Regions from separate parts of the Rhodococcus wratislaviensis genome, predicted to be linked through region 3. Evidence: riboswitches for the same ligand, from Rfam matches in the RefSeq annotation. Region 3 holds a riboswitch; each other region holds the start of a gene.
What was found. Region 3 has a riboswitch for thiamine pyrophosphate ahead of WKC72_RS36055 (3-oxoacyl-ACP reductase). Riboswitches for the same ligand answer to the same signal wherever they lie in the genome.

Region 1 (9,449 bases), 3.3 Mb from region 3:
ACCAGCTTCTCGAGCAGGTCGTTCAGGTCGTCGGTGACGAGCCGCTCGTTGCTGTCCTCGTCGAGGATGATCTCGGCGTCGAGCCCGTACCGCGCGGCCCGCCACTTGTTCTCCTTCACGTGCCACGGCTGCAGGTTGGGCAGGTTCTCGCCCGCCTCGAAACGCCGGTCCAGGTCGACGATCAGGCAGTGCACGAGCGCGACGAGGGAACTGAGTTCGGCGCGGGTGGAGATGCCGTCGAAGACGCGGACCTCGATGGTGCCCCACCGCGGCGCCGGCCGGATGTCCCAGTGCATCCCGCCGATCTTGGTGATCACACCGGTCTTCATCTGGTCGCTGATGAAGTCCTCGTACTGCCCCCAGTTCGCGAACTGGTACGGCAACCCCGCGGTGGGGAGTTGCTGGAACATCAGCGCACGGTTACTCGCGTACCCGGTGTTGACGCCGGCCCACATCGGCGAGGACGCGGACAGCGCGAGCAGATGCGGGTACCGCTGCAACAGCGCATTGAGGATCGGGAACACCTTCTGCGGCGAGGACACACCGACGTGGACGTGCACACCCCAGATGAGCATCTGACGGCCCCACCACTGGGTGCGTTCGATCAGCTCGTCGTAATCCGGTGTGCGCGTGACCAATTGGGTCGACCACTGCGCAAACGGGTGGGTGCCCGCGCAGATGAGATCGACGCCGAGCGGGTTCGCCGCCCGCCGCAGCAGGTCGAGCGACTCGTCGAGGTCGTCCATCGCCTCACCGACGGTGGAGTGGATCCCGGTGACGAGTTCGACGGTGTTGCGCAGCAACTCCTTGGTGATCCTCGGATCCTCGGGACCGGCGAGACTCGCCACCGCGTCGAACACTTCCGCGGCCGTGTTGGAGAGATCCCGCGTGACCCTGTCGACCAGCGCGATCTCCCACTCGACACCCAGCGTCGGCCGCGGCGAACCGGGAAAGGGAACTACCACGGTTTCGATCCAACCACAGGCCGCAGTGCGCGGCAGCGCACCGACATCCCGGCCGAAGCCGGGATGTCACGCGGCTCAGCTGGCGCCGATGACACCGCAGGCCACGCGCGAGCCTGCGTCCCCGGTGTTCAGGGTTTCCTGATCGGGGGCGGGTGCGTAACGAGTGGGGATGTTGGCGAAATTGTCGGAACCCGAGTGGATCATGACCGCGGTGCCGCTGTCGCCGTTCTTCAGGTCCTCGACCGTGAAGGCGTCGGTGGTGGTGACCAACTCGGCCGTGCCGTCGGCAAGAACCTGCAGCGAGGTGAGGTCGCCACTCGCGGGGTGGCCCGAGTGACCTTCGGCCTGGAAGTGCCCGCCCGCGGACTGGAAGTTTCCGGGCGCACCGCCGGTGGGTGCCACGGAGTTCGTCTCACACTTTCCGACGGAGTGCACGTGGAAACCGTGGAAGCCGGGCGTCTGATCCTTGACGGAAACGGTGACCTCGACGTGACTGCCTGCCTGCTTGAACGTGGCGGTGCCCACGTCCTCGCCCTCGGCGTTCTTCAGCGTCGCGCTGACCGCGCCGCTCTCGGCGGATTCACCCGAACCGCTCTCGGCGTCGCCGGGAACGCCTGCGGCGCTGGGATCGGCGGCACCGGTCCAGACGGGAGGAGTGGTGCCGGGAACGTCGGTCGGCTCCTCGTTGTTACTGCAGGCGGTCAGTCCGAGTGCTGCAATGGCCACCACCGGGGTGACAATGCGCCAGGACATCCGACGGGTAGAACTCGAGGCCATCAAACCGCTCCTTTGAGGTGGCGAAGAAGTGCATCTGATCATAACCGCGGCGATGGTGCACCGACCGTCCGGTCTACTGCGCGGAGGTGACGATCACGATCACACCCGCAGACGAATTCGCGATACCCGGGAACCGCGGCTGGGCCGACACCCCGAGCTGCGCGGCGATCTCCGTTGCCGCTTCCTTCTCGGCGGCGGAAGTCCCGTAGTACACCGTGGTTTCGGAGATGGTGCCGTCGCTGTAGTTACCGGTTTCCGACACCGTCCACCCCGAGGACATCAGTTCGGTGGCCGTCTGGCTCGCGAGACCGGTGACGTTGCTGTTGTTGAGCACCCGCACCGGGACCGACGCCGCGTCAGCGGACTTCGAGGTGCTCGAGGCGCCGGACGTGGTGCTCGCCGCGGAAGCCGAGGTGGCGCCCGCTGCTCCGGCGGCCGTCGTCGGGCGCGCGGCGGCGGTGGTCCCGGCGGCCGCCGTGGTCGTGACGGTGGCGGCGGTCTCCTCCGAGTCCGAGCCTCCCAGGGAGGCGAACCCGAGACCCGCGAACAGAATCGCGAGGGCGATCAGCACCATCGCGAGGGCACGTAACGGCGGGCCGGACGATTCGGGTTTCGGAATACTCACGATGTCGACCTTAGCCACCGGGTGCTACGTGACGTCGAACCCGAGGCGACGAGCGGCGCGGGCCTTCTGCCTGCTTGCGCGCAGCCGTCGCAGCCGCTTCACGAGCATCGGGTCGGCGGCGAGCGCCTCCGGCCGGTCCACCAGCGCGTTGAGAACCTGGTAGTACCTGGTGGCGGACATGTCGAACAGCTCTTTGATCGCTTCTTCCTTCGCGCCGGCGTACTTCCACCATTGGCGTTCGAAGGACAGGATGTCGTGCTCCCGACGCGAGAGGCCGTCGTCGCCGACGTCCTTGACCCCCGCCGAGTTGTCGCCGTCGATGCGCTCGGACTGGTTCCGACTACGCGCTGTTGCGCCGTCCATCTCACTCCTCGACTACTAGCTCTCGCTCGACCTCAGCGAAACCACGTTCCCCCGGCTCCTCGATCGCGTGGCCGACCGAGCAACGAATTACACCGCTGTTCTTCAGCGACTATTCAACCATGACGAACGCCGCGGGCAGTGCGAACGGCTCGGGCGCGCCGCACTATCCTTGACGACCATGGCCATCCTCCCCATCCGGATCGTGGGCGACCCGGTATTGCACGAACCGACCGAGGCAGTGTCCCAGTCACCTGCGGAACTCGCTGAGATCATCGCCGACATGTACGACACGATGGACGCCGCCAACGGCGTCGGGCTCGCCGCCAACCAGGTCGGCCTGCCGCTGCGGTTGTTCGTCTACGACTGCCCCGACATCGACGGAGACGGCACGGCGCTCCGCCGCCGGGGTTGCGTCGTCAACCCGGTCCTCGAAACATCGGAACGACCCGAGACCATGCCGGACCCGGACGACGACGTCGAGGGTTGCCTGTCGGTTCCGGGCGAGCAGTTCCCCACCGGACGGGCCGAATGGGCGAAGGTCACCGGCACCGATGCCGACGGCAACGCCGTCGAGATCGAGGGACGCGGCTTCTTCGCCCGCATGCTGCAGCACGAGGTCGGTCACCTCGACGGCTTCCTCTACGTCGACATGCTGGTCGGCCGCAACGCGCGCGCCGCCAAGAAGACCATCAAGCGCGCCGGCTGGGGAGTTCCCGGTCTCAGCTGGGTGCCGGGAACGGTCGAAGACCCGTTCGGGCATGACGACTGACATTCCGCTGGGAAGCCGGGTGGTGCTGCGATATCAGCTGCCACCCGGTCACAGCCATCCGATGACCGATGTCATCGGGGTGCTGGAGAGCGTCGAACCGGTGGTGGTCGTCCGCGCCGCGGACGGCTCCGTCGTCGAGGTGGATCCGGAGCGGGTGATCGCGCTGAAGGCCGTCCCCGCACGGCCGGTGCGCGCAAGCGAGATCCGATCCCTCGAACTGGCCTCGGCCGACGGCTGGCCGGGTGTCGAGCACACGTGGATCGACGGGTGGCTCGCCCGCTACGGTCACGGCTTCACCGGACGCGCCAACTCGGCGGCCCCGCTCGGCGACCGTGGGTCGGTCGGCAGTCTGGACGATCTCTCCCCCGGCGGCACGCTCGATCGCCTGCGCGAGTGGTACGCCGAGCGCGACCGCCCGCTGCGGTTGCTGATCCCCGACCGGCTGGGCGAGGTACCGCTCGGCTGGAACGTCAGCGACGAAGTGGTCGTGATGGCGGCCGACATCGACAACCTGGCCCTGCCCGAGGGCCCACGAACCACCACCGTCACCGATCACCCCGACCCGGACTGGCTCGCCCTCTACCGCTACCGCGGGTCCGCGCTCCCCGACTTCGCGGTCGACGTGCTGGACTCGGTCCGCGGCGGCACCCTCGGGTTCGGCCGGATCGGCGCCGCCGACTCGACGCTCCTCGCCGTCGCCCGCGGATCCGTCACGTCCGCCCCCGACGACCGCCGGTGGGTCGGGCTCACCGCGGTCGAGGTCGCGGAGGCTCACCGCCGCCACGGGATCGGCAGCCTCATCTGCGGCGACATGATCAACTGGGGACGCGAACAGGGCGCGACCCACGCGTGCCTGCAGGTCGCCGTCGAGAACGAGGGTGCGCAGGCGATGTACCGCAACCTCGGCTTCGTGGCGCACCACCGGTACCGCTACGCCACCGAACCTGTCGGCTGACAACCTGTCGGCGACGGCCGCTAGGGTGGCTGCCGTGCGCATCGCAACCTGGAACGTGAACTCTGTTCGTGCCCGTACCGACCGGATCCTGGACTGGCTCCAGCGGTCCGACGTCGACGTGCTGGCGATGCAGGAAACCAAGTGCAAGGACGAGCAGTTCCCGTACGAGCGTTTCCGCGAACTGGGCTACGAGATCGCGCACGTGGGCCTCAGCCAGTGGAACGGGGTCGCGATCGCGTCCCGCGTCGGTCTCGACGACGTACAGATCGGGTTCGAGGATCAGCCCGGTTTCCACAAGGACCCGGAGGTCGCGCCCGCGCAGGAAGCCCGCGCCATCGGCGCCACGTGCAACGGCGTCCGCATCTGGAGCCTGTACGTCCCCAACGGCCGTGAGCTGACCGATCCGCACTACACGTACAAGCTCGACTGGCTGGCGAAGTTGCACACCGACGCGGTCGGGTGGCTGGAGCAGAACCCGGACGCGCAGATCGCGCTGGTCGGCGATTGGAACGTGGCCCCCACCGACGAGGACGTCTGGGATCCGGCGCTGTTCGAGGGCAAGACCCACACGTCCGCCCCCGAGCGTGAGGCCTTCCAGGCCTTCGTCGAATCGGGGTTCGCCGACGTCGTCCGGCCGCACACCCCGGGGCCGGGTGTCTACACCTACTGGGATTACACCCAGTTGCGGTTCCCGAAGAAGCAGGGAATGCGCATCGACTTCGTCCTGGGATCGCCTGCCCTCGCCGGCCGCGTCGACAAGGCCGAGATCGACCGCAACGAACGCAAGGGCAAGGGCGCCAGCGATCATGCACCGGTCATCGTCGACCTCGGCGACTGAGAACGCAGCACACCGAGCGCCACGACCGCGCACCCGAACCCGATGAGCACTCCGTGCCCGATGCGCAGTGGGGCGTCGACGTAGAACTGCGGGATGAACAGCGCGAACCCCACTGCCATCGGGATCCCCGCCCACCCGGCGAGCAGTCGGGATCGGGCGATCGCGACGGCGGCCGCGCCAGCGCCGACCGCGACGAGTAACAGTCCTGCGGCGAACAGCGTCGCCTGGGCCGCGCCCATCCGCACGCTCTCGGCGAGGGTCGTGACGGCCCCCTCGTCCAGGCTGCTGCCGCCCAGGGCGTACAGCGCGAACGTTTCGGCACCGTAGTAGGGCAGCGTCAGCCCGATCCCGATCCACGACGCCGCCAAGGAGACCACCGCCGCTCGTTCGCCACCCGTCCCTTCAGCAGGCCGCTGAGCGCGACGAGCGCAAGACCGAACGCGATGAATCCACCGACGGCGGCGAGGTGGGCGACGAGCCACCACGGTGAGGCGAACTCGGCCCGTCCGTCGGGGGCCCCGCCCGCCGCGTAGGGACGCACCACGGGGTAGACGACGAACAAGGCGCCGGCCACGGCGAACAGCACTGCGGCGCAGGTCCCTGCGACCCCGGTACGACTCTCGATCCGATCCGACACGGTCATGACGACTCCTTCGAGCGTGAGCACTGCTCTCTATACAGAGCAGTATTCACAGCGGAGCCGCAGATGGCAAGAGCAGTGCTCTCGAAAGCGGGGCTACCCGGCAATCAGCACGTCGAGATGCTGCGGATTCAGCGCCAGGTAACGCTGGACATACGTGCAGATGGGACGGACCTTCCATCCTCGCCGACGTGCCGAGTCCAACGCCTCGCCCACGAGGAACGCGGCCAGTCCGCGCCCACCGAACTCTTCCTTGACGACCGTGTGCATGAATGCGACCACCTCGCCGGGCTTGGCGGTGAATCCGGGGATGTCGTCCTCGTCCCGATAGCCGAGGATGCCGACCAACTCGTCCCCCAGCCACAGATCGAATCGTTCGTGGGCAGGGTTGTCGAGCACGCGAGCATCAGCGGCCGCGATGTTCCCCGGCGACTCGGAACTGTTCGAAATGTGATCCATGCCACTCATGGAATCAGTAAGGCGGCATCCTCGCGAGCGGAATCGCCGCCCCCGCAACCGTTTCGTTGCCGACGAGTGCTCGATTCGTGCCCCGACCGCCGTCAGCCCTCCACCGGGACGACGAGGTCGCGGTACTCGGGGTGCGCCGAGACGAAGCGCTGCACGTACGTGCACACGGGCCGCACCTTCCAGCCGTACCCGCGGGCGAGGTCGAGGGAGCGACCCACCATGAGGGCGGCGAGTCCGCGGTGACCGAAGTCCTCCACGATCACCGTGTGCATGAACGAGACCACGGGTGCCTGCCGCCCCCGGCTCTTCGGGCCCGGCGGCCGGGCGGCCACCACTCCCACGCCGGCACCGGCGCCGGGCGGCGTGTCCGCGAGGTCGAAATACCCGAGGATGCCGACCAGGTCACCACTCAGTCGTAGCTCGAATCGGTTCTGATCGGCGTTGTCGATCACGTCCACAACCTGGGCGTCCGTCAGCATGGCTATCTCCTGGGGGTATGTGTCGTAATCGAAATGTGATGTTCATCACCCTTTATACCGATGCCGGGAACCGCTGTCCAAGTTTCACCCGAATGTTTACTCAGAGAGATCTCGGTTACAGTTTGCGGGACAACTACACATCCACGGGGGCTCGCACCAGCGGGCTGAGAGGACGGCTAGGGCCGTCGACCGTCGAACCTGTCCGGGTAATGCCGGCGTAGGGAGCATCATCGATGAGCACAAACGTATCTACAGCCACGTCCGTCACCACGGGACCGATCGAGGGCAGCACCAAGCAGTACCTGCTGTCGGGCGACGACGTCCGGGTGCCGGTCCGGCGCGTCCACCTCACCAACGGTGAGCACCTCGACGTGTACGACACGTCGGGTCCGTACACCGATGCGGACGCCACCATCGACCTGGAAGCGGGACTGCCGCATCTGCGCGCGCCGTGGATCGCCGACCGCGAAGGCACCCAACTCGACGCCGCCCGCGCCGGCGCCGTCACCCCCGAGATGCAGTATTGCGCTGCACGCGAGGGCGTTTCATCCGAAACCGTGCGCACCGAGGTCGCGGCGGGACGCGCCGTGATCCCCGCCAACCGCTGCCATCCCGAACTCGAGCCGATGATCATCGGCAAGGCTTTCGGGGTGAAGATCAACGCGAACATCGGCAACAGCGCGGTCACGTCGTCGATCGCGGAAGAGGTCGAGAAGATGGTGTGGGCGACGCGGTGGGGCGCGGACACCATCATGGACCTGTCCACCGGCAAGAACATCCACGAGACACGGGAATGGATTCTGCGTAATTCGCCTGTGCCCGTGGGAACGGTGCCGATCTATCAGGCGCTCGAGAAGGTCGGCGGCGACCCGACCGCGCTCACGTGGGAGATCTACCGCGACACCGTGATCGAACAGTGCGAGCAGGGCGTCGACTACATGACGGTCCACGCCGGTGTGCTGCTCCGCTACATTCCACTGACCGCGCGCCGCGTCACCGGCATCGTCTCCCGTGGTGGGTCGATCATGGCGGCCTGGTGCCTGGCCCACCACCGGGAGTCGTTCCTGTACACCCACTTCGACGAGCTGTGCGAGATCCTCCACCGCTACGACGTCACGTTCTCGCTCGGTGACGGTCTGCGCCCCGGCTCCATCGCGGACGCCAACGACGAGGCCCAGTTCGCGGAATTGCGCACCCTCGGCGAGCTCACGGGGATCGCGAAATCGCATGGGGTGCAGGTGATGATCGAAGGCCCTGGGCACGTGCCGATGCACAAGATCGTCGAGAACGTGCGCCTCGAGGAGGAGTTGTGCGAGGAGGCGCCGTTCTACACCCTCGGGCCGCTCGCCACCGACATCGCGCCGGCGTACGACCACATCACGTCCGCGATCGGCGCGGCGATGATCGCGCAGGCGGGCACCGCGATGCTCTGCTACGTGACCCCCAAGGAACACCTCGGACTGCCGAATCGGGACGACGTCAAGACCGGGGTCATCACGTACAAGATCGCGGCGCACGCCGCGGACCTCGCGAAGCAGCATCCTCGGGCGCAGGAGCGCGACGACGCGCTGTCGAAGGCCCGGTTCGAATTCCGCTGGCACGACCAGTTCGCGCTGTCCCTCGACCCGGATACCGCGCGGGAGTTCCACGACGAGACGCTGCCGGCCGAACCGGCGAAGACGGCCCACTTCTGCTCGATGTGCGGCCCGAAGTTCTGTTCGATGCGGATCTCCGCCGACGTGCGTGAGTACGCGCAGCAACACGGACTCGATTCGGTCGAAGCCATCGAGGCGGGAATGGCCGAGAAGTCGAGCGAGTTCGTCGACGCAGGTGGTCGCGTGTATCTGCCCGTCGAATCCGTCACCTCAGAGAATCGGTAAGGTCCCCTTCGTGAAGCTGCTGCCCCTGACCCCCGACGGCCAGACCCCCGTCCGAGTCCTCACCATCGCCGGCACCGATTCCGGCGGCGGCGCCGGGATCCAGGCCGACTCGCGGACGATGGCGCTGTGCGGCGTCCACGCATGCGTCGCGGTCGCCGCGGTGACGGTGCAGAACTCGGTGGGCGTCAGCGGTTTCCACGAGATTCCGCCGGAGACGGTGGCCGCGCAGGTGCGGTGCGTCGTCGACGACATCGGGGTCGGGGCAGCGAAGACGGGCATGCTGGCGTCGACGGCCATCATCGAGGCCGTCGCCGCCGTGTGCACCGAGGTCGGGATCGGCCGCGACCAACCGGTCCCGCTGGTCGTCGACCCGGTGTGCGCGTCGATGCACGGAGATCCGCTCCTGCACGCCGAGGCGCTGGACGCCGTGCGGAACACGCTGATCCCGATCGCCACGGTGGTCACCCCGAACCTCGACGAGATCCGATTGATCACCGGCATCGAGGTGGTGGACGACGCGACCGCGCGCCGGGCCGCCGAGGCGCTGCACGCGCTCGGGGCCCAGTGGTCGATCGTGAAGGGCGGGCATCTCCGGACGTCGGCGTCGAGCACCGATCTGCTGTTCGACGGCGACACGTTCCGCGAGTTCAGCAGTCCCCGCATCGACACCGGCAACGACCACGGCGGCGG
Region 2 (9,449 bases), 3.3 Mb from region 3:
GTCAACTTCATAAAGGCGTCCTCCAGCGATCCGCGCTGAGATGCCAACTCGTGCAGGACGATGCCCTGCGAACCGGCGATCCCGCCGACGACGTCCGTCGACGAATCCACCACGACGAGCGCCTGCTGCCCGTCGGATCCGTCCTCGCGCACGGTGAGCCCGTTGGACGTCAGCGCGCTCCGCAGCGCGTCCAGCTGTGGGCTCCGCACGCGCACCGTCGATTCCGAGGACTTGCTGACGAACTCGGACACGGTGGTGTCGGCGATCAGACGCCCCCGGCCGATGACCACCAGATGTTCGGCGGTGAGCGCCATCTCGGACAGCAGGTGGCTCGACACCAGCACCGTGCGCCCCTCCGCGGCGAGGCGCTGCATGAACTTCCGGATCCAGACGATGCCCTCCGGGTCGAGCCCGTTCACCGGCTCGTCGAACAGCAGCACCTTCGGGTCGCCGAGGAGCGTGGCGGCCAGGCCCAGTCGCTGGGACATGCCCAGCGAGAACCCGCCTGCCTTCTTCCCGGCCACCTCGGTGAGCCCGACGAGGTGCAGCACCTCGTCGACCCGGCTCTTCGGCAGCGAGTTGGACGCCGCCATCCACTGCAGATGGGCGCGGGCCGAGCGGTTGGGGTGCACCCATTTCGCGTCGAGCAGAGCCCCCACCGTCCGCAGCGGCTGCACCAGGTCGCTGTACGGTTTGCCGTCGATCAACGCGCTGCCCGCCGTGGGGCGGTCCAGCCCGAGGATCATGCGCATCGTCGTCGATTTGCCTGCACCGTTCGGGCCGAGGAAGCCGGTGACCATACCCGGCTTCACGTTGAACGTCAGGTTGTCCACCGCCTTCGTCGCACCGAAGGTCTTTGAAAGTCCCCTCACTTCAATCATGGTGAGAAGGATGCCGGAACCTGCGGCCGGCGCGCATCGGCCGCAGGTCTACTCCCGACTCGTCCCCTGGTACCGGTCGGACCCTGAGCGGGACCCCGACGCGACCCCGAGAACTACGACGACGCCTGCGCCCAGAACCGCTTGGGAATGCGGCCCGCGTGACGCGCCTCGTAGCCCGCCACCACGGCCCCGCGCATCGCCGACGCCATGAGTGCCGGGTCCTTCGCCCTGGTCACAGCCGTGGCCAGCAGCACGGCATCGCAGCCGAGTTCCATCGCGAGGGTCGCGTCGCTGGCCGTCCCGATGCCGGCGTCGAGGATGACGGGTACCCCCGCACCGTCCACGATCATCTCGATGTTGTGCGGGTTCGCGATACCGAGCCCGGTGCCGATCGGCGAACCCAGCGGCATCACGGCCACGCAGCCTACGTCCTCGAGCCTGCGGGCCAGAACCGGGTCGTCGGTGGTGTACGGCAGGACGATGAAACCATCGTCGACCAGTTGCTCTGCAGCGCTGACCAACTCGATGGCGTCGGGCATCAGGGTGCGTTCGTCGGCGATGACCTCGAGCTTCACCCAGTCGGTCTCGAGCGCCTCGCGGGCGAGTTGCGCCGTCAGCACCGCCTCGGCAGCACCGCGACACCCGGCGGTGTTGGGCAGCGGCGCGATGTCGAGCCGGCGCAGCAGGTCCAGCACACCGGTGCCGCCGACGGCGTCGACGCGGCGCATCGCGACCGTGGTCAGCTCGGTGCCGGACGCGACGAGCGCCTCTTCGAGCACCGTGAGGTTGGCTGCGCCGCCGGTGCCCATGATCAACCGTGAACCGAACGTGCGGCCCGCGATCGTGAGGCCCTTCTGCACGCCGGGCGTCGCGTCAGCCACCCTGCACCGCCGTGAGGATCTCGATCTCCCAGCCCCGGACCACGAGCTCGTCCCACCGGGCGCGCGGGAACACGGCGCCGTTCACGGCCACCGCGATGCCCTTGGTGGGCAGGTTCAGCACCTCCAGCAGCCCGGCGACGGTCAACGGTTCCGTGAACTCGTGGTCCTCACCGTTGACGCTGATGCCGATCGGCACCACTACTTGCTGCTCACTCATCTCTACCTCGCTACTTTCTCGAAACGTTCGGGGTCGGCGGCTTTCGCCTCGACCAGTGCCGAGCCCTCCAACAATGCCACCGTCGCGTCGGCGGTCACCGGGGTGAGCAGGATGCCGTTACGGCCGTGTCCCGTCGCCACCACGACCCGATCGGACACCCGGCCGATCAGCGGCAGGTTGTCCGGCGTCATCGGACGCAGACCCGCCGAGGTCTCCCGCAGTTCGTACTCGCCGATGGCGGGCATCAGCGCCTCGGCGTCCGCGATCAGGTCCCGCACACCGGCCACCGTGACCTGCGTGTCGTTGCCCGACTCGTACTGGGTGGCACCGACGACGATGCCGTCGGCTCGCGGAACCAGGTAGGCGGGCCTGCCGTGCACACTGCCGCGGATGGTGCGGCCCGGTGCGGGAGTCACCCCCGGACGCGAGCGCAACCGCAGAATCTCGCCCTTCACCGGGCGCACCGGAAGCCCGGGCCACAGGGCCGGGGACGCGATGCCCGCGGTGACGACGATCTGGTCCGTGTCGAGCCGGTCGAGGCTGTGCACGGCCTCCCCGATCAGCTCCACTCCGGCGTCGACGGCGCACCGCTGCAACGCCTGCAACAGCAGCCTGTTGTCCACGGCCAGTTCTTCGACGGCCAAGAGTCCCAATCGGACTCCACGCCCCAGCATCGGCTCGAGGGCGCGCACTTCGGCACGGTTCAGGATCTGCAGTTCCCGCCCCTGGGCACCCACCCATTCGGCGATGGTCCGCAGGTCCTCCGCGTCGGCGCCGTCCAGCGCGACGGTGAGCGAACTCTCCGACGTGAACAGCTCGACGCCGGCTCCGGCCTCGAGTTCCTTCCCGAATTCGGGCCACCGGTCGAGCGACGCGCTCCCCAGTTCGAGGACGCTCTCCTCGCCGGGCCAGCCCTCGGACAACGGGGCGAGCATGCCGCCCGCCACCCAGGACGCCCCCGAACCGATCGACGGGTCGTACAGCTTCACCGACCAGCCGTTGCGGGCTGCTCGCCACGCAATGGACAGGCCGATCACTCCGCCTCCGACGACGGATACCGATCTCGCCATTGAACTCCACCTCACTTCCTGCGCCGGCATGATCCGGGTCAGGTATGACGGTCGGGCTCGGCGTGAGCCCCTCTCAGCCCCACGTTCCCCGGGACTCCCGTGTTGCACTTTCACCGTAGAGGCTACCGTCATGCCGTGACCACCTCGCATCACAGCAACCTCACGGACCGTCGGCGCCGCCTCGGAACAGCACGTTTGTATCTGTGCACCGATGCTCGGCGCGAGAAGGGCGACCTGGCGCAGTTCGCCGAGGCCGCGCTGTCCGGCGGCGTCGACATCATCCAGCTCCGCGACAAGGGCTCGGCCGGAGAGAAGAAGTTCGGCACGATGGACGCCCGGGACGAACTCGCGGCGCTGTCGGTGCTCGCGGCCGCGGCCAGGCGTCACGGAGCGCTGCTCGCGGTCAACGACCGCGCCGACATGGCGCTGGCGGCCGGGGCCGACGTGCTGCACCTCGGCCAGGGCGACCTGCCCGTCCCGTACGCACGGACTGTAGTGGGTTCCGACGTCCTGATCGGCCGCTCCACCCACAGCCGCGCGCAGGCCAGCCTCGCGGCGATCGAGGACGGCGTCGACTACTTCTGCACCGGACCGGTGTGGGCCACCCCCACCAAGCCCGGGCGGACCGCGTCGGGCATCGATCTGGTGCGATCGACCGCCGACTCCGAGCCGAACCGCCCGTGGTTCGCGATCGGGGGCATCGACGAGGCCCGGGTTCCGGAGATCCTCGCCGCGGGAGCCTCCCGCATCGTCGTCGTGCGGGCCATCACCGAGGCCCGCGACCCGCAGGCCGCCGCGCGCTCGCTGTCCGCCCTGTTGCAGCAGAACGCGTAGTTACGGCTGATCCAGCCAGTTCAGCACCGTGGCGGGCGGCAGGACCACGACGGTGGTCGGCAACTGTTCGATCAGGTCGGGGTCGGTGGTGACGACCGCCGTCATCGTTCCCAGCGTGGTGCCGTGGCCGGCCGGTTCGGCGAGGCGACCGACTGCGTCCGGGGCCTCGAGCACCTCGACGCGCGGCAGCCACCCGTACGTGCCGTCCGGCAGGTGCACCGTGCGGGGCAGAGCCTTCGACAACTGCGCCAGCGCGCCGCGTTCGCCCAGCACGTCGTGCCGGTCGAGCAGCAATCGCACCTCGGTGGTGCGCAGTTGCGGCCACCCCGCTTCGAATCCCGGGTGCAGCGGGAGCCCGGCGACGTCGGTTTCCCGCACCCACCGCAGTTCGGTGCTCTCGCCGTTCGCGACGGTGGGTAGCGGGCGTTCGGCGTCGGCGATCACGGTGGTGTAACTCCAGCCGCTCGCGGCCTTCATCGTGACGACCTCGGTGCGGACACGGATCGCTGCACTCTCGATGCCGGCTTCCTCGTGCGCCTCGCGTACCGCGGCGTGGGTGGTGGTCTCGTGGCTGTCCCGGGCACCGCCGGGCAACGCCCAGGTGCCGCCCTGGTGACTCCAGGCCGCACGGTGCTGCAGAAGCACGGCCGGCGTCTCGTCCGGGAGCGGCGCACGCAGCAACAACCCGGCCGCACCGTGCTTGCCCCAATGACGACTGCCGTCCGGCCCGGTTGCCCAGCCGTCACCGTCACCACGCATCGACTACCCCTGTCCGACCTGATGGGTCTCCCTGCAGTTCCCTCACACTAACGGTTTCTTCCGGAACTGCCCGTCGGCAGTCGTGAACCGACCGCTGCTTATATGCTCCCCACAAAGTGCGGCCATGACACAGGAGGGGTGCGAGGTGGTTCTGCGGGAGGCACCGTCGATCGAACCCCGGGGCAGCCGCGCATTGTCCGCCGCCGCGGACGACGACGTCGACCCCGCGGTGGCACGCCGCAAGGAACTGCGCGCGTTCCTGGTGTCGACTCCCGCCAAGCTCACCGCCCTCGGCGCCCTCCTGGTCCTGCTCACCCTGACCGCCGGCCTCCTGGCCGCCTCGACGGTGAACAGCAGGGAGGCCACCCTCGACACTGTCCTCGCCGAGACGGAACCGCTGTCGTTCTCGGCGCAGAACCTGTACAGCGCCCTGTCGGTGGCGGATGCCGCGGCCACGACGGCGTTCATCTCCGGCGGTCTCGAACCTCCCGAACTCCGGGACACGTACACGCAGGCGATCGGCACGGCCTCCGGCGACCTCGTGTACGCGTCCGGCGGGCTCGCGGCGAGCGACGTGGACAGCCGGCGCCTGCTCGCCTCCATGTCCACCGACCTCAGCGTCTACTCCGGTCTCGTCGAGACCGCGCGCGCCAACAACCGCACCGGTCATCCCGTCGGCGCGGCCTACCTCAGCGAGGCGTCCACGCTGATGCAGACGAGCATGCTGCCGATGGCGCAGCAGTTGCACGCCCAGCAGGAAGCCGACGTCGCGGACACCCAACGGGACTACTCCCGTCCGCCCTGGCTGGCGCTGATCCTGATCCTCGTGGCCCTCGTCGCGCTGCTCGTCGCCCAGATCGTCATCGCGAGGCTCAGTCGGCGCACGTTCAACCTCGGGTTGATCGTGGCGTCGTCGTGCACGGCGATCCTCCTGGTGTGGATGCTGGTCGCCGGGTTGGTCTCCTCCCTCGACACCAAGCGGGCACTGACCGAGGGCGCCCGCCCGATGCACGAGTTGACCGCCGCCCGCATCCTGGCCCAGCAGGCGCGCACCGAGGAGACCCTCAAACTGGTCCGCCGTGACTCGAACGGTGACTACGACGCCGTCTTCGAAGACAAGTCCGGTCAGCTCGACACACTGCTGTCGAGCTACCCCCACGACGGCGACCGCGCCGTCGGCCACGACGAGGTGGCACGGGCGCAGGAGGCGTGGACGCGCTGGTCCTCGGCACACGACCGCATGAACGAGATCCTCGCCAAGGGCGACTTCGTCTCGGCGGCAATGGTCGCCATCGGACCGGGACCGTCGGATTCCGCGGCTCAGTTCACCGCCGTCGACGACGCGCTCACCGACGGAATCGGCACCGCACGCGACCGGCTGCGGTCGAATGTCGAATCCGCGGCCCGGGTGCTGACCGCGCTCGGTTCCGGTGCCCTCGTCCTGACGCTGATCGCGTTCGGCGGAATTATCATCGGGTTGTGGCCTCGATTGCGGGAGTACCAGTGAGGCGGCGCCGGATCGCGCTGGTGCTGGTGGCGGCCACGTTGCTGATCGGCGGGTGCGCCGAGTCGAGTCCGGAGCACGTCGGATCGCCGAGCGTGTCGTACACCGAGCCCCCGCTTCCCGCGGCCGCGATGCCGGCGCCCGAAACCAGCGCTGCGCCCCCGACTCCCGAGAAGGACTGCGGCGATCCCACCGCGAGCCTTCGCCCGTTCCCCGACACCGACGCCGCGCCGCCGATGCCGACCGTCGACGCCATCCGCGCACGGGGCCGTCTCGTCGTCGGCCTCGACACGGGCAGCAATCTGATGAGTTTCCGCGACCCGGCCACCGGTACCGTCCAGGGCTTCGACGTCGACATCGCCCGGGAGATCGCGCGGGACCTGTTCGGCGACCCGAACCGACTCGAGTACCGCATCCTCACGTCGGCGAATCGTGAGAAGGCACTTCAGGAATCGATGGTCGACATCGTGGCCAAGACGATGACCATCACCTGCGACCGAAAGGAACGGGTGGCGTTCTCCTCCGAATACTTCGAGGCGCAGCAACGGGTTCTCGTCGTGAAGGGCTCCCCGATCCGCAGCGCCGCCGACCTGGACGGGAAGCGGGTCTGCGTCGTCCGCGGCACCACGTCGCTGACACGGTTGCAGCAGGTGGCGCCCACCGCGGACATCCTGACGGTCCCCATGTGGTCGGATTGCCTGGTGGTCCTGCAACAGCGGCAGGTCGATGCGGTGAGCACCGACGACACGATCCTCGCCGGTCTGGCGTCCCAGGACCCGTATCTCGAGATCGTCGGAGACAGCATGGGCGCCGAGCCGTACGGCGTCGGCATCACCAAGTCGAACGAGGACCTGGTGCGGTTCGTCAACGGCACGCTCGAACGCATCCGCCGTGACGGTACCTGGACCAGGATGTACGACCAGTGGCTGTCGATGCTGGGGCCGTCCCCCGCCCCGCCGTCCGCCGTGTACCAGGACTGAGGGGACGCATGCCGCACCATCCGAAGAATCCCGAGTCCACCGACCCGGACATCGCCACCCAGGCCGCCGTACGGGAGCCGGAAGCGGACGCTACGCAGGCCGCGGTTCGGGAAGAACCGGACGAGGGTCCGGCCACCCAGGCGGCGCCGACGTCCCGGCCGTCCGGCGCGTCCGGCACCGGCCGCTCGACGCGCTCACCGCGCACCCGGTCCGGGCAGCGCCTGCGTCTCGGCGGCGGTCTCGTCGAGGTTCCCGTCGTGAAGACACTCGACCCGGCGTCCGCCGTGATGACCGACCCGAAAGTCCCCGAGAGCAAGCGCTTCTGCTGGAAATGTAACAAGCCGGTGGGCCGCACCAGCGCCACCTCCGAGGGCTCCGAATTCGGTCTGTGCCCCAAGTGCGGAGCCACCTACGACTTCCGGCCGCTGCTCGGCCCGAACGAGCTGATCGGCGGCCAGTACGAGGTGCAGGGCTGCATCGCGCACGGCGGCCTCGGCTGGATCTATCTGGCCATCGATCGCAATGTCAGCGACCGGTGGGTGGTCCTCAAGGGTCTGTTGCACTTCGGCGACGCCGAGGCTCAGGCCGTGGCGGTCGCCGAACGCCAGTTCCTCGCCGAGGTGGCCCACCCGAGCATCGTCAAGATCTTCAACTTCGTGGAGCATCCCCGGTCGGACGGGACCCCGATGGGCTACATCGTCATGGAGTACGTGGGCGGTCACTCGCTGCGGGACGTCCTGTCGACGCACGCGAAGCCCGAGCGCATGCCGGTCGAGCAGGCCATCGCCTACGTGCTCGAAATCCTTCCCGCACTGGCGTATCTGCACTCCACCGGCCTGGTGTACAACGACCTCAAACCCGACAACGTGATGGTCACCGAGGACGCCCTCAAATTGATCGACCTCGGGGCCGTCGCCGGCATCGAGGACTACGGCTACCTGTACGGCACGCCCGGGTTTCAGGCGCCGGAGATCGTCAAGACCGGCCCGACCGTGGCGTCCGACATCTACACGGTGGGGCGCACACTCGCCGTCCTGACGCTCGACATGCCGTCCGACAAGGGGCGGTACCTCGACGGGATCCCGTCCCCCGAGCAGGCGCCGCTCCTCGCGGAATACGAGTTCTTCCACCGACTCCTGTTGCGCGCCACCGACCCCGATCCGAGCAGGCGTTTCGCGTCGGCCGAGGAGATGGCGGGTCAGCTCACGGCGGTACTGCGGGAGGTGCTGGCGCAGCAGACCGGCGAGGAGCATCCCGGACTGTCGACCGTGTTCAGCAAGCAGAGAACGACGTTCGGCACGGATGAGGCCGTCGAGCAGACCGATGTGTACGTCGACGGCGTCGACCGGGACGAGAACCTCGATCCGCAGTCCGTGGCGCAGGCGTTGGCGGTGCCCCTGATCGACCCGACCGATCCCAACGCCCCGCTCCTGGCCGCCGCGGTGCACAGCGAACCGCAGCAGACACTGGATTCCATTCGGCACGCGCGCGAGAACGGTATCGAACGGGTCGTCGGCGACCTCGACGTGTCGTTCTCCCGGGAACTCACACTCGCCGAGATCAAGGCGCACCTCGATCTCGGTGACGCCGCCACCGCCACCGGACTCCTCCGCGACGTGGAGGGAGACATGGGCGGGAACTGGCGCGTCGACTGGTACGCCGGACTCGCGACGCTCATCGACGGCGAGTACGAGACGGCGTTCTCCCGCTTCGAATCCGTGCTGAAGGCGATGCCCGGGGAGACGGCTCCCAAGCTTGCGCTCGCCGCCACCGCCGAACTGATTCTGCAGCACTGGGAAAGTTCCGATCCCCACCAGTGGCGGGCGTTCGCCGAGAAGTACTACCGAACGGTGTGGCGGACCGACCACAGCATGGTGAGTGCGGCATTCGGGCTGGCGCGGCAACTCACCGAACGCGGCGACCTGCCCGGTGCCATCGCCGCCCTCGACCAGGTTCCCGCGACGTCCCGGCACTTCACCATGGCCCGGATGACGAGTGTGCTGATGCTGTTGTCCTGCAAACCGATCGAGGGGATCGACGAAGCAGCCCTCCGGGAGGCTGCACTCCGCGTCGCCGCGCTCGCACCCGAGGAGAGCCGGGCACTGCAGATGCGTACGCTCGTACTGGGCACCGCACTGGACTGGATGCGTGCCGGTCACACGTCGGCGACGGAACTCGAGCAGATCCTCGGTGTGCCGTTCACCGAACGGGGCCTCCGCAAGGGCGCCGAGGCCGGCCTGCGGGCCCTGGCCCGCAACGCCCCCGAGCGCACTCACCGGTACACGCTGGTGGATCTCGCCAACGCCATCCGGCCCAAGAGCCT
Region 3 (9,449 bases):
TACACCCAGGTGGTGGTCGATGCGCGGGGCACCGGCTTCTCGCAGGGTGAATGGCAGGCGCTCGGTCCGCTCGAGCAGCAGGACTCCGTCGAGATCATCGACTGGATGAGCAAGCAGGGATGGTCGGACGGCAAGGTCGGCATGGCGGGGGTGTCCTACTCGGGGATCAATTCGTTGCAGGCCGCGGGGCATCAGCCGCCGGCGCTGAAGGCGATCTTCCCGACCGAACCGGGCAACGATCTGCTCCGCGACATCGTCGGAACGGGCGGCGGTCTCGGCGTGGGCTTCATGCCGCTGTGGCTGTCGCTGGTCAACGGTCTCAAGTTCGTTCCCGACGTCCAGGCTCTCGCGCAGGGCCGCTTCGATCAGCAGTGGCTGCAGGATCGGTTGCGGGATCCGCTGACGCTGTTCCCCGCACTCATCGAGGCCATGACCGCGCCGGACATCAACGGTCTCGACCCCGGCACGCTGCGGGTGGCGCAGGACGGCGAGTTCTACGAGGAGCGGAAGGCGCAGGCCGCGAACATTCAGGTGCCGACGATGCTCTACGGCGCGTGGCACGACATCTTCGCGAACAGCGAGCCGCGCGTCTACAACGACATCCCGCTGCCTGCCGGTGAGAAGCAGCTGATCATGAGCGACGCCTACCACATCTCGTTCGGCGGCGGCTTCGGTGAGCAGGGTGCGCCACCGCGACTCGACGTCCTCGAACGCGCCTGGTTCGACAAGTGGCTGAAGGGCATCGACAACGGCATCGACGAGTACGGCCCGGTCACGCTGTATCAGCAGGGCAACGGCTGGACCACCACCGATCAGTTCCCGCGGGCCGGTGTCGACTACCAGCGGATGTACCTGTCGGGCGCCCCCAGCGGCACCGCCGGGCACGCCGCCCACGACGGCAGCCTGGTGTCGGCGAAACCCGGCGACGCGGCACAGCTCACCGTCGCACCCGGACTTCGCGGGCTCTGTTCCCGCGACGGTGCACAGGGCACCGCAGGCGCTGCCGTCGTCTTCGGGTCGGTGTGCAGCAAGGACTCCCGGTTCAACGAGGCCGAGGGCCTGACGTTCACCAGTGCGCCCGTCGCTCAGCCGACCGAGCTGTCGGGCCCGGTCAATCTGCACCTCGAAACCGTGCTGGACGCCCCGGACGGATTCTGGGCGGTGACGCTGAACGACGTCGCACCGGACGGAACGTCGACTCCGCTCACCAACGGCGCTCTCACCGCTTCCATGCGGGCCGTGGACGATTCGAAGAGCACCAGGTCGGCGAACGGTGACTACACCGAACCGCACCACTATCTGACGGTGGAGGCCCGTCAGCCGCTGGTTCCGGGTGAAGTGACGCCGGTGGACATCAACTTCGTTCCCACCGACGCGGTCCTCGAACCGGGGCACCGGCTGCGCGTCGACGTGTACGCCGGCAGCGTCCCCCGGTATCTGCCGCTCGGACCGATACTGGCCGACAGTCAACTGAAGCCGCAGCACGTCGCGTTGTCCCCGGATCGGCCGAGTTTTCTGAATCTTCCGCTGGTCGGAGCGCAGGCGTGGTGACGGGTTCACGACACGTCCCGAGATCCGTAGGGTTGACGTCATGACCAAGTGGACAGCTTCGGACATCGTCGATCAGAGCGGCCGCACGTTCGTCGTGACGGGCGCCAACAGCGGTCTGGGGGAGGTGGCCGCGCGGGCTCTGGGCAAGGCGGGGGCGCACGTCGTACTGGCTTGCCGCAATACCCACAAGGGAGAGGTCGTCGCACGGTCGATCGGTGACAACGCCGAGGTGCGCCGCCTCGATCTGTCCGACCTCGCCTCGGTGCGCGAGTTCGCGGCCGGCGTCGATTCCGTCGACGTGCTCGTGAACAACGCCGGCGTGATGGCGGTTCCGCAGCGCAAGACCGCCGATGGATTCGAAATGCAGATCGGCACAAATCATCTCGGGCACTTCGCGTTGACCGGCCTGCTGCTCGACAAGATCACCGATCGGGTCGCCACGATGTCGAGTGCCGCACATCAGGCGGGAACGATTCACCTCGACGACCTCAATTGGGAACGCCGCAAGTACAACCGGTGGAGCGCGTACGGGCAGTCGAAACTCGCGAATCTGCTGTTCACATACGAATTGCAGCGCAGGCTGTCCGCGGCGGGGTCACCCGTCAAAGCCGTGGCCGCGCACCCCGGTTACGCGTCGACCAATCTGCAGGCCCACACCGAGTCGGTGCAGGACAAGCTGATGGCCGTCGGCAACCGGATCTTCGCGCAGTCGGCGGACATGGGGGCGCTGCCGATGCTGTACGCGGCCACCGCTCCCGACGTGATCGGCGGCAGCTACATCGGGCCGGACGGCCTGTTCGAGCAGCGTGGCCACCCGAAAGTGGTGGGCTCCAACAAGAAGTCGCGGGACGAGCACACCGCGCGGGCGCTGTGGTCCCTGTCGGAGGACCTGACGGGCGTCGAGTTCAAGTTCGGGTGACCCGACGCCCGTCAGGATTTCTCAGTCTTCGGTGACCTCGAGGGTGACGTCGATGTTGCCGCGGGTGGCGTTGGAGTAGGGGCACACCTGGTGTGCCTTCTCGGTCAGTTCGAGCGCCTCGGCGCGGGGCAGGTGGGGGAGGGAGACCTCGAGGGTGACGGCGAGACCGAATCCGCCGCCGTCCGTCGGGCCGATGCCGACGCGGGCGCCGACGGCCGAGTCGGCGACGTTCGCCTTTGCCTGACGGCCGACCAGCTGGAGTGCGGAGTGGAAGCATGCCGCGTATCCGGCGGCGAACAGCTGCTCGGGGTTGGTGCCGTCGCCGGACCCACCCATCTCCGTGGGGATCGCGAGGTTCAGGTCGAGCCGGCCGTCGGATGTGCGGGCGTGGCCGTTGCGTCCTTCTCCGGTGGCGAGGGCTTCGGCTGTGTAGACGATCTTCATGGTTACTTCTCTCCTGTAGGGGTGTTGACGCTGTGGAGCGATTCGGTGAGCCGCGACAGGGTGTTTCGGAGGGCGACGAGTTCGTCGATGTCCATTCCCGTCGACTGGGCGAGTTCCGCGGGGATGGCCTCCGCGGCGGCGCGGAGGCCCGCACCCTTCTCGGTGAGGTGGATCCCGACGCGGCGCTCGTCGGCGGACGAGCGCCTGCGTTCGACCAGGCCCAGGGTTTCGAGCCGCTTGAGCAGTGGCGACAGCGTGCCGGTGTCGAGGTCGAGGGCGTCGCAGATCTCACGTACTCCGCGACCGTCCTGTTCCCAGAGAACCAGCAGCACGAGGTACTGCGGGTAGGTCACTCCCAGCGAGTCGAGCATCGACCGGTATCTCGCCGTCATCGCCCGGGAAGCCGAGTACAGCGCGAAGCACACCTGGCGGTCGAGGGCGAGGTTGTCGGTCACCACCGAATAGTTGCACACAACTAGGTTGTGCACAACCAAGAATCAAAAACGGTGATTGCGCTTACACTGTTGGCCAGTGACACGGGGTGCTGCCCGGCGACGAGCCGGACGGCTGAGAACACACCCGTCGAACCTGAACTGGGTAATGCCGGCGAAGGGATGTCGCGGAGACGGCCGTATGCGCTCATCCGATATCTCGTCGCCGACCGAACGGAAGGTGACAGCATGCAGCTCGACAAGCAGATCGTCCTGGTGACCGGCGGTGGACGGGGCCTCGGCGCCGCCATCGTGCGGTCGTTCGCGGCGCAGGACGCGCGGGTGATCGTGAACTACCGGAGCAGCCGGGAGGCGGCCGAGGAACTCGCGGCCTCCCTGGGCGCGGACCGTGCGGTCGCGCTCCGGGGCGACGTCACCGATGCCGGACAGGTGGCGGCGCTGTTCTCCGCGGCGGAGGAGCACTTCGGCTCCCCGGTGACCACGGTGATCAACAACGCGCTCGCCGACTTCTCCTTCAACGGCGACGCCCGCGACAAGGCGGACGTCATCACGTGGGATGCCTTCGACGCGCAGCTGCGTGGCAGCGTGAAGGCGACACTGCACACGACGCAGGCCGCGCTGCCGGGCATGCGTTCGCTCGGGTTCGGCCGGATCGTGAACATCGGCACCAACCTGTTCCAGAACCCGGTCGTCCCGTACCACGACTACACGGCAGCCAAGGCGGCGGCGCTGTCGCTGACCCGCACGCTCGCCTCCGACCTCGGTCCCGACGGCATCACCGTCAACATGGTCTCGGGCGGGCTGCTCCGCACCACCGACGCGAGCGCTGCCACTCCCGACGAGGTGTTCGACCTCATCGCGGCGAGCACCCCGCTGCAGCGGGTCACCACCCCCGACGAGTTCGCCGACGCGGTGCTGTTCTTCGCGTCCCCGTGGTCGCGTGCGGTGACCGGCCAGAACCTCGTCGTCGACGGCGGACTGGTCAAGGACTGACATGAGCGACGCCCGGCAACTGCACTTCAACGCGTTCCTCTACAGCTGCGGGCACCACGGCGCCGCGTGGCGGCACCCGTCGTCCCAGGTCGAGCGACTCTGCGACATCACCTACTACGAGGAGTTGGCGCAGACCGCGGAGCGGGGCTGCCTCGATGCGGTGTTCTTCGCGGACGGGCATTCGGTGCGCGACCCCGCGTCCGGAGGCATGTGGTTCCTCGAACCGCTCACCGCGCTGTCCGCGATGGCGCGGGCGACGGAGCGGGTCGGACTGGTGACGACGGTGTCCACCACGTTCTACACACCGTTCCACGCCGCCCGGATGCTGGCGTCGCTCGACCACATCAGCGGCGGCCGCGTCGGCTGGAACGTGGTGACGTCCATGTTCGACGCGGAGGCGCGCAATCACGGACTCGAGGAGATGCCTCCCCACGACGAGCGCTATTCGCGCGCCGCGGAATTCGTCGATGTGGCACTCGCTCTGTGGGATTCGTGGGAGCCCGATGCGCTCGTGCTCGACCGGGAGGGCATCTTCGCGGACCCGGCCAAGGTGAAGCCGGTCGAGCATCGGGGAAAGCACTTCCTCGTGGACGGTCCGCTGAACGTGCCGCACTCACCGCAGGGTCGTCCCGTGCTGTTCCAGGCGGGCGCGTCCGATCAGGGCCGCGACCTGGCCGCCCGGTGCGCCGAGGGCATCTACGCCGTCGCCTACGACCTCTCGGCCGCACAGAGCTACTACACCGACGTGAAGCGGCGCATCCGCACGGCCGGCCGCGACGCCGACGCGGTGGTCGTGATGCCCGGTCTCGTGACCTATGTCGGCTCGACCAGCGGGGAGGCCCGGCGGAAGAAGGCGGAACTCGACGCGCTCCTGCCCGTCGAACAGTCGCTGGCGCAGTTGTCGATGTTCGTCCAGCAGGACTGCAGTGCCTGGGACTTGGACGCACCCGTTCCCGCGCTGCCGCCGCTGTCGGAGTTCACCGGGCCGCAGGGCCGGTACGACACGATCCTCCGCATCATCGAGAAGGACCGTCCCACCGTGCGGTCGCTGCTGGGCACGCTGGCGGCAGGCGGCGGACACTGCACCATGATCGGAACCCCGGAATCGATCGCCGACGAGATCGAGGTGTGGTTCCGCAGCGGCGGGGCCGACGGCTTCAACCTGATGCCGCCGCTCTACCCGAATGGCCTCGCCGACTTCGTCGACGAGGTGATCCCCGTCCTGCAGAAGCGGGGGCTGTTCCGCGCGGAGTATGAGACAGAGACTCTGCGCGACCATCTCCGGGGTCGCCCGTAGTTGCCACCACAAAGAACACAACCTTCTCTAAGTACGCAACAGTGACTGTGAGCGTCCCTCCCCCCGACACTGGCGGTTATCGCGATCACACCACGACGCGAGTTCGGACGAGGAGTGGCAATGCTGGTAGCACTCGGCTTTCTGATGGTGGCCGTGTTCATGTTCTTGATCATGTCCAAACGGGCCACTCCCGTGGTCGGGTTGATCGCGGTCCCGGTCGCCTTCGGGATCGCGGCCGGGGCGGGCCTCGGCGTCGGCGACATGATCACCGACGGGATCAAGGCGCTGGCACCGACAGCCGCGTTGCTGTTCTTCGCGATCATCTTCTTCGGAATCATGATCGACGTCGGCCTGTTCGACCCGCTGGTGAAACTCATCCTCCGGCTCGTCCGCAACGACCCCATGCGGCTCGTCGTCGGCACCGCGGTGCTCGCGATGGTGGTGTCGCTGGACGGTGACGGATCCACGACATTCATCATCGTGACGTCCGCACTGCTGCCGCTGTACATGAAGCTGAAGGTCAGCCCCGTGGTCCTCACGGTGGTCGCCGGCCTGGCGAACGGCGCGATGAACATCGTCCCCTGGGGTGGGCCGACGGTCCGGGCCGCCGCCGCGCTGGGAATCTCGCCGTCGGACGTGTTCGTCCCGATGATCCCGTCGCTGGTGGTCGGACTGCTCGTCGTGCTGCTGTTCGCCGTGCAGCTGGGCTACAGCGAACGCCGCCGCATCGGCACGCTCGAACTCACCGACGAACGCCTCCTCGTCTCCGCAGGCTCCGGCCTCCGCCGGTCCGCGACCGGATCCGGGGGCAACGGTGACACACCCCGAACCGGGGGCGGCTCCGGCGACGCCGGATCGGACGACGGCCAGGGCTTCGTCGACGGTCTCGATCCCGAGCGGCCAACGCTGCGGCCGAAGCTGCTGTGGTTCAACGCGCTCGTGACCGTGGCGCTCCTCGTCGTGCTCGTGATGGACGTGCTGCCGATCCCGGTCCTGTTCATGGTGGCCGCATCGATCGCGCTGACGGTGAACTTCCCGCGGGTCAAGGAACAGCAGGAAGCGATCACCCGCCACTCGTCGAGCATCGTCTCCGTGGTCGCGATGGTGTTCGCCGCGGCCGTGCTCACCGGCGTGTTCCAGGGCACCGGAATGGTCGAGGCCATGGCGCAGTGGCTGCTCGAGATCATCCCGGCGTCGCTCGGACCGCACCTGGCCGTCATCACGGGCATCCTGAGCCTGCCGTTCACGTTCTTCATGAGCAACGACGCCTTCTACTTCGGCATCATGCCCGTGCTCGCCGAGACGGCGGCCACGTACGGCATCGAGCCGGTCGAGATGGCCCGCGCATCCATCACCGGCCAGACGTTCCACATGCAGAGCCCCCTCGTCCCGGCCATCCTCCTGCTCGTGACCCTGGCGGGTGTCCCGCTGGCCGACCATCACAAGAAGGTGCTGTGGCGCGCCGCACTGGTGTCGCTGTCGATGCTGGTGATCGGTGTGGTCCTCGGGCAGATCCCCTGGTGACCTAGTCCTCGGTGTCGGTGTCGGTGGCGGGCCCCTCAGGGGTCGCGCCACCTTCGCCGCTCCAGTCGGCGCCCGAACTCTTGTCGTCCTCGGCCGGATCGGACATCACATCCTTGTCCGCGCCCGGGGCGCCGCTGTCGGTGGTCGTGGTCTTCGGTCCGGATGCGTCCTTCGGTGTCATGTCCGACGAATACCCCGACAGCGGGGTGCTCCAATCAGGCGGACCCGGGGTTTGCAGTTCGAAAACTCCGTCGGGGATTGGCAGGTGAACAATACTTCGACGTAGTGTTCCCCGGGTTATCGACGATGAAGGAGTGGAACTGTGGCGCGCAAAGTTGTTGTCGAACGCATCGACGACATCGACGGAACTCCGATCAAGAACGGTAAGGGGGAGACCATTCCGTTCTCTGTCGACGGCGTCGACTACGAGATCGATCTGAAGGTCAAGAACGCCAAAGAATTCCACAAGACTCTCGACTACTACATCGAACATGCAACTCGGGTCGGTGGAAGGAAGCGTCGGCCGACTCCTGCAGTGGCACCGTCGCAGGGGCGTAGCCAGGCGAAGGAAATTCGGGAATGGGCGACGTCGCAGGGGTACGAGTTGTCCACGCGTGGACGTATTCCTGCCGAGATCGAGGAAGCGTACAACGCCGCTCACTGAGCCACGGTTCCGCGGGTGGTCGGCGCCTCCGGTCGCGCTGTCGGGGTCGGCTGGGGTCTGCTCGGCCGTCAGTACCGGCGCGCTGCGTGAAATGACATGGAGCTCATGGCTACTCGCGTGACCGGGCGTCCCGGAGCGGGTGCGTGGACAACCATATCGTTTCCTGCGTAGATCCCCGCGTGGCCGCCCCCGTAGAAGAGGACGACGTCACCGGGCTGCAGGTCGCTCGCGTCCACGGCGGTCCCGTGTCGGAGTTGCTCGTAGGTGGTGCGCGGAACCGGTATGCCGGCCTGCTTGTAGGCCCATTGGACGAGACCGGAGCTGTCGAAGGCGCGGTGGTCACCGGCGCCGAGGGTGCACGGGATTCCGATTCTGGATGCGGCGGCGTGCAGTGCCTGGCGCCCTGGCCGCACCGGAGGCGGGCGGAAGGTGTGAACCAGCTGATATCCGTGGTTCCCGGTGTGTGGGTCCATGCCGTCGTTACTCCAGTGCACTCGGTGTGGTGTCGCTGCTTACAGAGTGGCCCTCGCGCGGTCTGGGTGCACCGGCCGAATTACCTGGAGACGTGCCTGTCTTTCGCTGCCTCCGTCGCCGGATTCGACGGCCGGCGACGAAATCATTCGATCTGGTCGGTTTGGTACTCGCGAGTAGTGCAGGCCCCTCGTAACGTCGAACGGGTAATTGTTAAGTCAAAAGGAGTGGTCCGCTACGTCCTGTGGACTGGGATGAAGGAAGGCGGACGATGACGATCCGAGAATCGGCGAACTGTGCTTTCGGTGTCGCGCGCTTGGCGTTCGACGCGGGAGCTGCCCTCCTGTCCGTCGTCGTGGCTGTACCGGTTGCCTTCGCCGCGGGCGAGGCACGATCGATGGCACACACGGCACGCGGCGACATCGCGCCGGCCCCCGGGCCGTCGGACACCGAGCACGTGCACGACCTGGGGACCGTCGTCGAACTGATCTGAGGGCACCGAATTCCGAGACCGCTCGTCACCCCGTGCTGCAGTGTGCCCCGGTCATGAGGGCGGCGAGGTCGTCCGGTTCGAGGAACGACGGGGGCGGCGGCGGCCCCCAGGCGTAGAGGCCATGGAGTCCGTGCAGCACTTCCGGGCTCCAGAGTTCGTCTTCGGGGACGGTGTCCATGTCGGAGTAGTACTCCGAGAAGTTCCCGGCCGGGTCCTTGAGGTACCAGAAGAAGTTCGCGCCGGCATAGTGCCGGCCGAGACCCCAGATGTGGCGTTCGGGGTTGCCGTCGAGCATCGCGTGGGCGCCGCGCCCGACCTCGTCGATGTCGTCGACCTGCCAACTGGAGTGATGCATGAAGTTCACCGGTGCGGACATGACGAGCACGTTGTGATGCTCGACCGAGCAGCGCAGGAACGCCGCCTTGTCGCCCATGTAGTCGCTGACCTTGAATCCGAGACCGTCGGTGAAGAACTTCATCGTCGTCTCGAGGTCGGTGGACCCGATCACCGCGTGCCCGAGCTTGCGGGGACGCACCGGCTCGGCGCGGGTCAGGAACGGGGCCCGGCCCCAGCGGTCGATCCGGCCCGGACCGTTGTACGGCGTCGGCAACACCGCGGGCTCGATCACGATCCGGGGCCGG

Region 1: another riboswitch for thiamine pyrophosphate. It lies ahead of thiC (phosphomethylpyrimidine synthase ThiC); the one in region 3 lies ahead of WKC72_RS36055 (3-oxoacyl-ACP reductase).
Region 2: another riboswitch for thiamine pyrophosphate. It lies ahead of thiO (glycine oxidase ThiO); the one in region 3 lies ahead of WKC72_RS36055 (3-oxoacyl-ACP reductase).

The regions. Positions count from the first base shown of each region.
Region 1 is NZ_CP150488.1:2,676,348-2,685,796, reverse strand. Features, by position in the region: gene WKC72_RS12095 (glutamate--cysteine ligase) at 1-965, opposite strand, end outside; gene WKC72_RS12090 (superoxide dismutase family protein) at 1,041-1,742, opposite strand; gene WKC72_RS12085 (LytR C-terminal domain-containing protein) at 1,816-2,367, opposite strand; gene WKC72_RS12080 (DUF3263 domain-containing protein) at 2,392-2,730, opposite strand; gene WKC72_RS12075 (peptide deformylase) at 2,909-3,499, shown strand; gene WKC72_RS12070 (N-acetyltransferase) at 3,489-4,454, shown strand; gene WKC72_RS12065 (exodeoxyribonuclease III) at 4,489-5,292, shown strand; gene WKC72_RS12060 (hypothetical protein) at 5,259-5,669, opposite strand; gene WKC72_RS12055 (hypothetical protein) at 5,630-5,935, opposite strand; gene WKC72_RS12050 (GNAT family N-acetyltransferase) at 6,029-6,391, opposite strand; gene WKC72_RS12045 (GNAT family N-acetyltransferase) at 6,493-6,879, opposite strand; TPP riboswitch at 7,013-7,120, shown strand; gene thiC (phosphomethylpyrimidine synthase ThiC) at 7,113-8,759, shown strand; gene thiD (bifunctional hydroxymethylpyrimidine kinase/phosphomethylpyrimidine kinase) at 8,770-9,449, shown strand, end outside.
Region 2 is NZ_CP150488.1:2,663,339-2,672,787, reverse strand. Features, by position in the region: gene WKC72_RS12015 (ABC transporter ATP-binding protein) at 1-881, opposite strand, end outside; gene WKC72_RS12010 (thiazole synthase) at 995-1,762, opposite strand; gene thiS (sulfur carrier protein ThiS) at 1,755-1,979, opposite strand; gene thiO (glycine oxidase ThiO) at 1,982-3,049, opposite strand; TPP riboswitch at 3,046-3,160, opposite strand; gene thiE (thiamine phosphate synthase) at 3,185-3,883, shown strand; gene WKC72_RS11990 (NUDIX domain-containing protein) at 3,884-4,642, opposite strand; gene WKC72_RS11985 (hypothetical protein) at 4,767-6,149, shown strand; gene WKC72_RS11980 (glutamate ABC transporter substrate-binding protein) at 6,146-7,126, shown strand; gene WKC72_RS11975 (tetratricopeptide repeat protein) at 7,135-9,449, shown strand, end outside.
Region 3 is NZ_CP150488.1:7,885,960-7,895,408, reverse strand. Features, by position in the region: gene WKC72_RS36075 (CocE/NonD family hydrolase) at 1-1,551, shown strand, start outside; gene WKC72_RS36070 (oxidoreductase) at 1,592-2,470, shown strand; gene WKC72_RS36065 (organic hydroperoxide resistance protein) at 2,492-2,914, opposite strand; gene WKC72_RS36060 (MarR family winged helix-turn-helix transcriptional regulator) at 2,917-3,369, opposite strand; TPP riboswitch at 3,442-3,546, shown strand; gene WKC72_RS36055 (3-oxoacyl-ACP reductase) at 3,595-4,359, shown strand; gene WKC72_RS36050 (LLM class flavin-dependent oxidoreductase) at 4,361-5,656, shown strand; gene WKC72_RS36045 (CitMHS family transporter) at 5,777-7,180, shown strand; gene WKC72_RS36040 (hypothetical protein) at 7,182-7,361, opposite strand; gene WKC72_RS36035 (Lsr2 family protein) at 7,503-7,844, shown strand; gene WKC72_RS36030 (C40 family peptidase) at 7,913-8,317, opposite strand; gene WKC72_RS36025 (hypothetical protein) at 8,587-8,808, shown strand; gene WKC72_RS36020 (VOC family protein) at 8,834-9,449, opposite strand, start outside.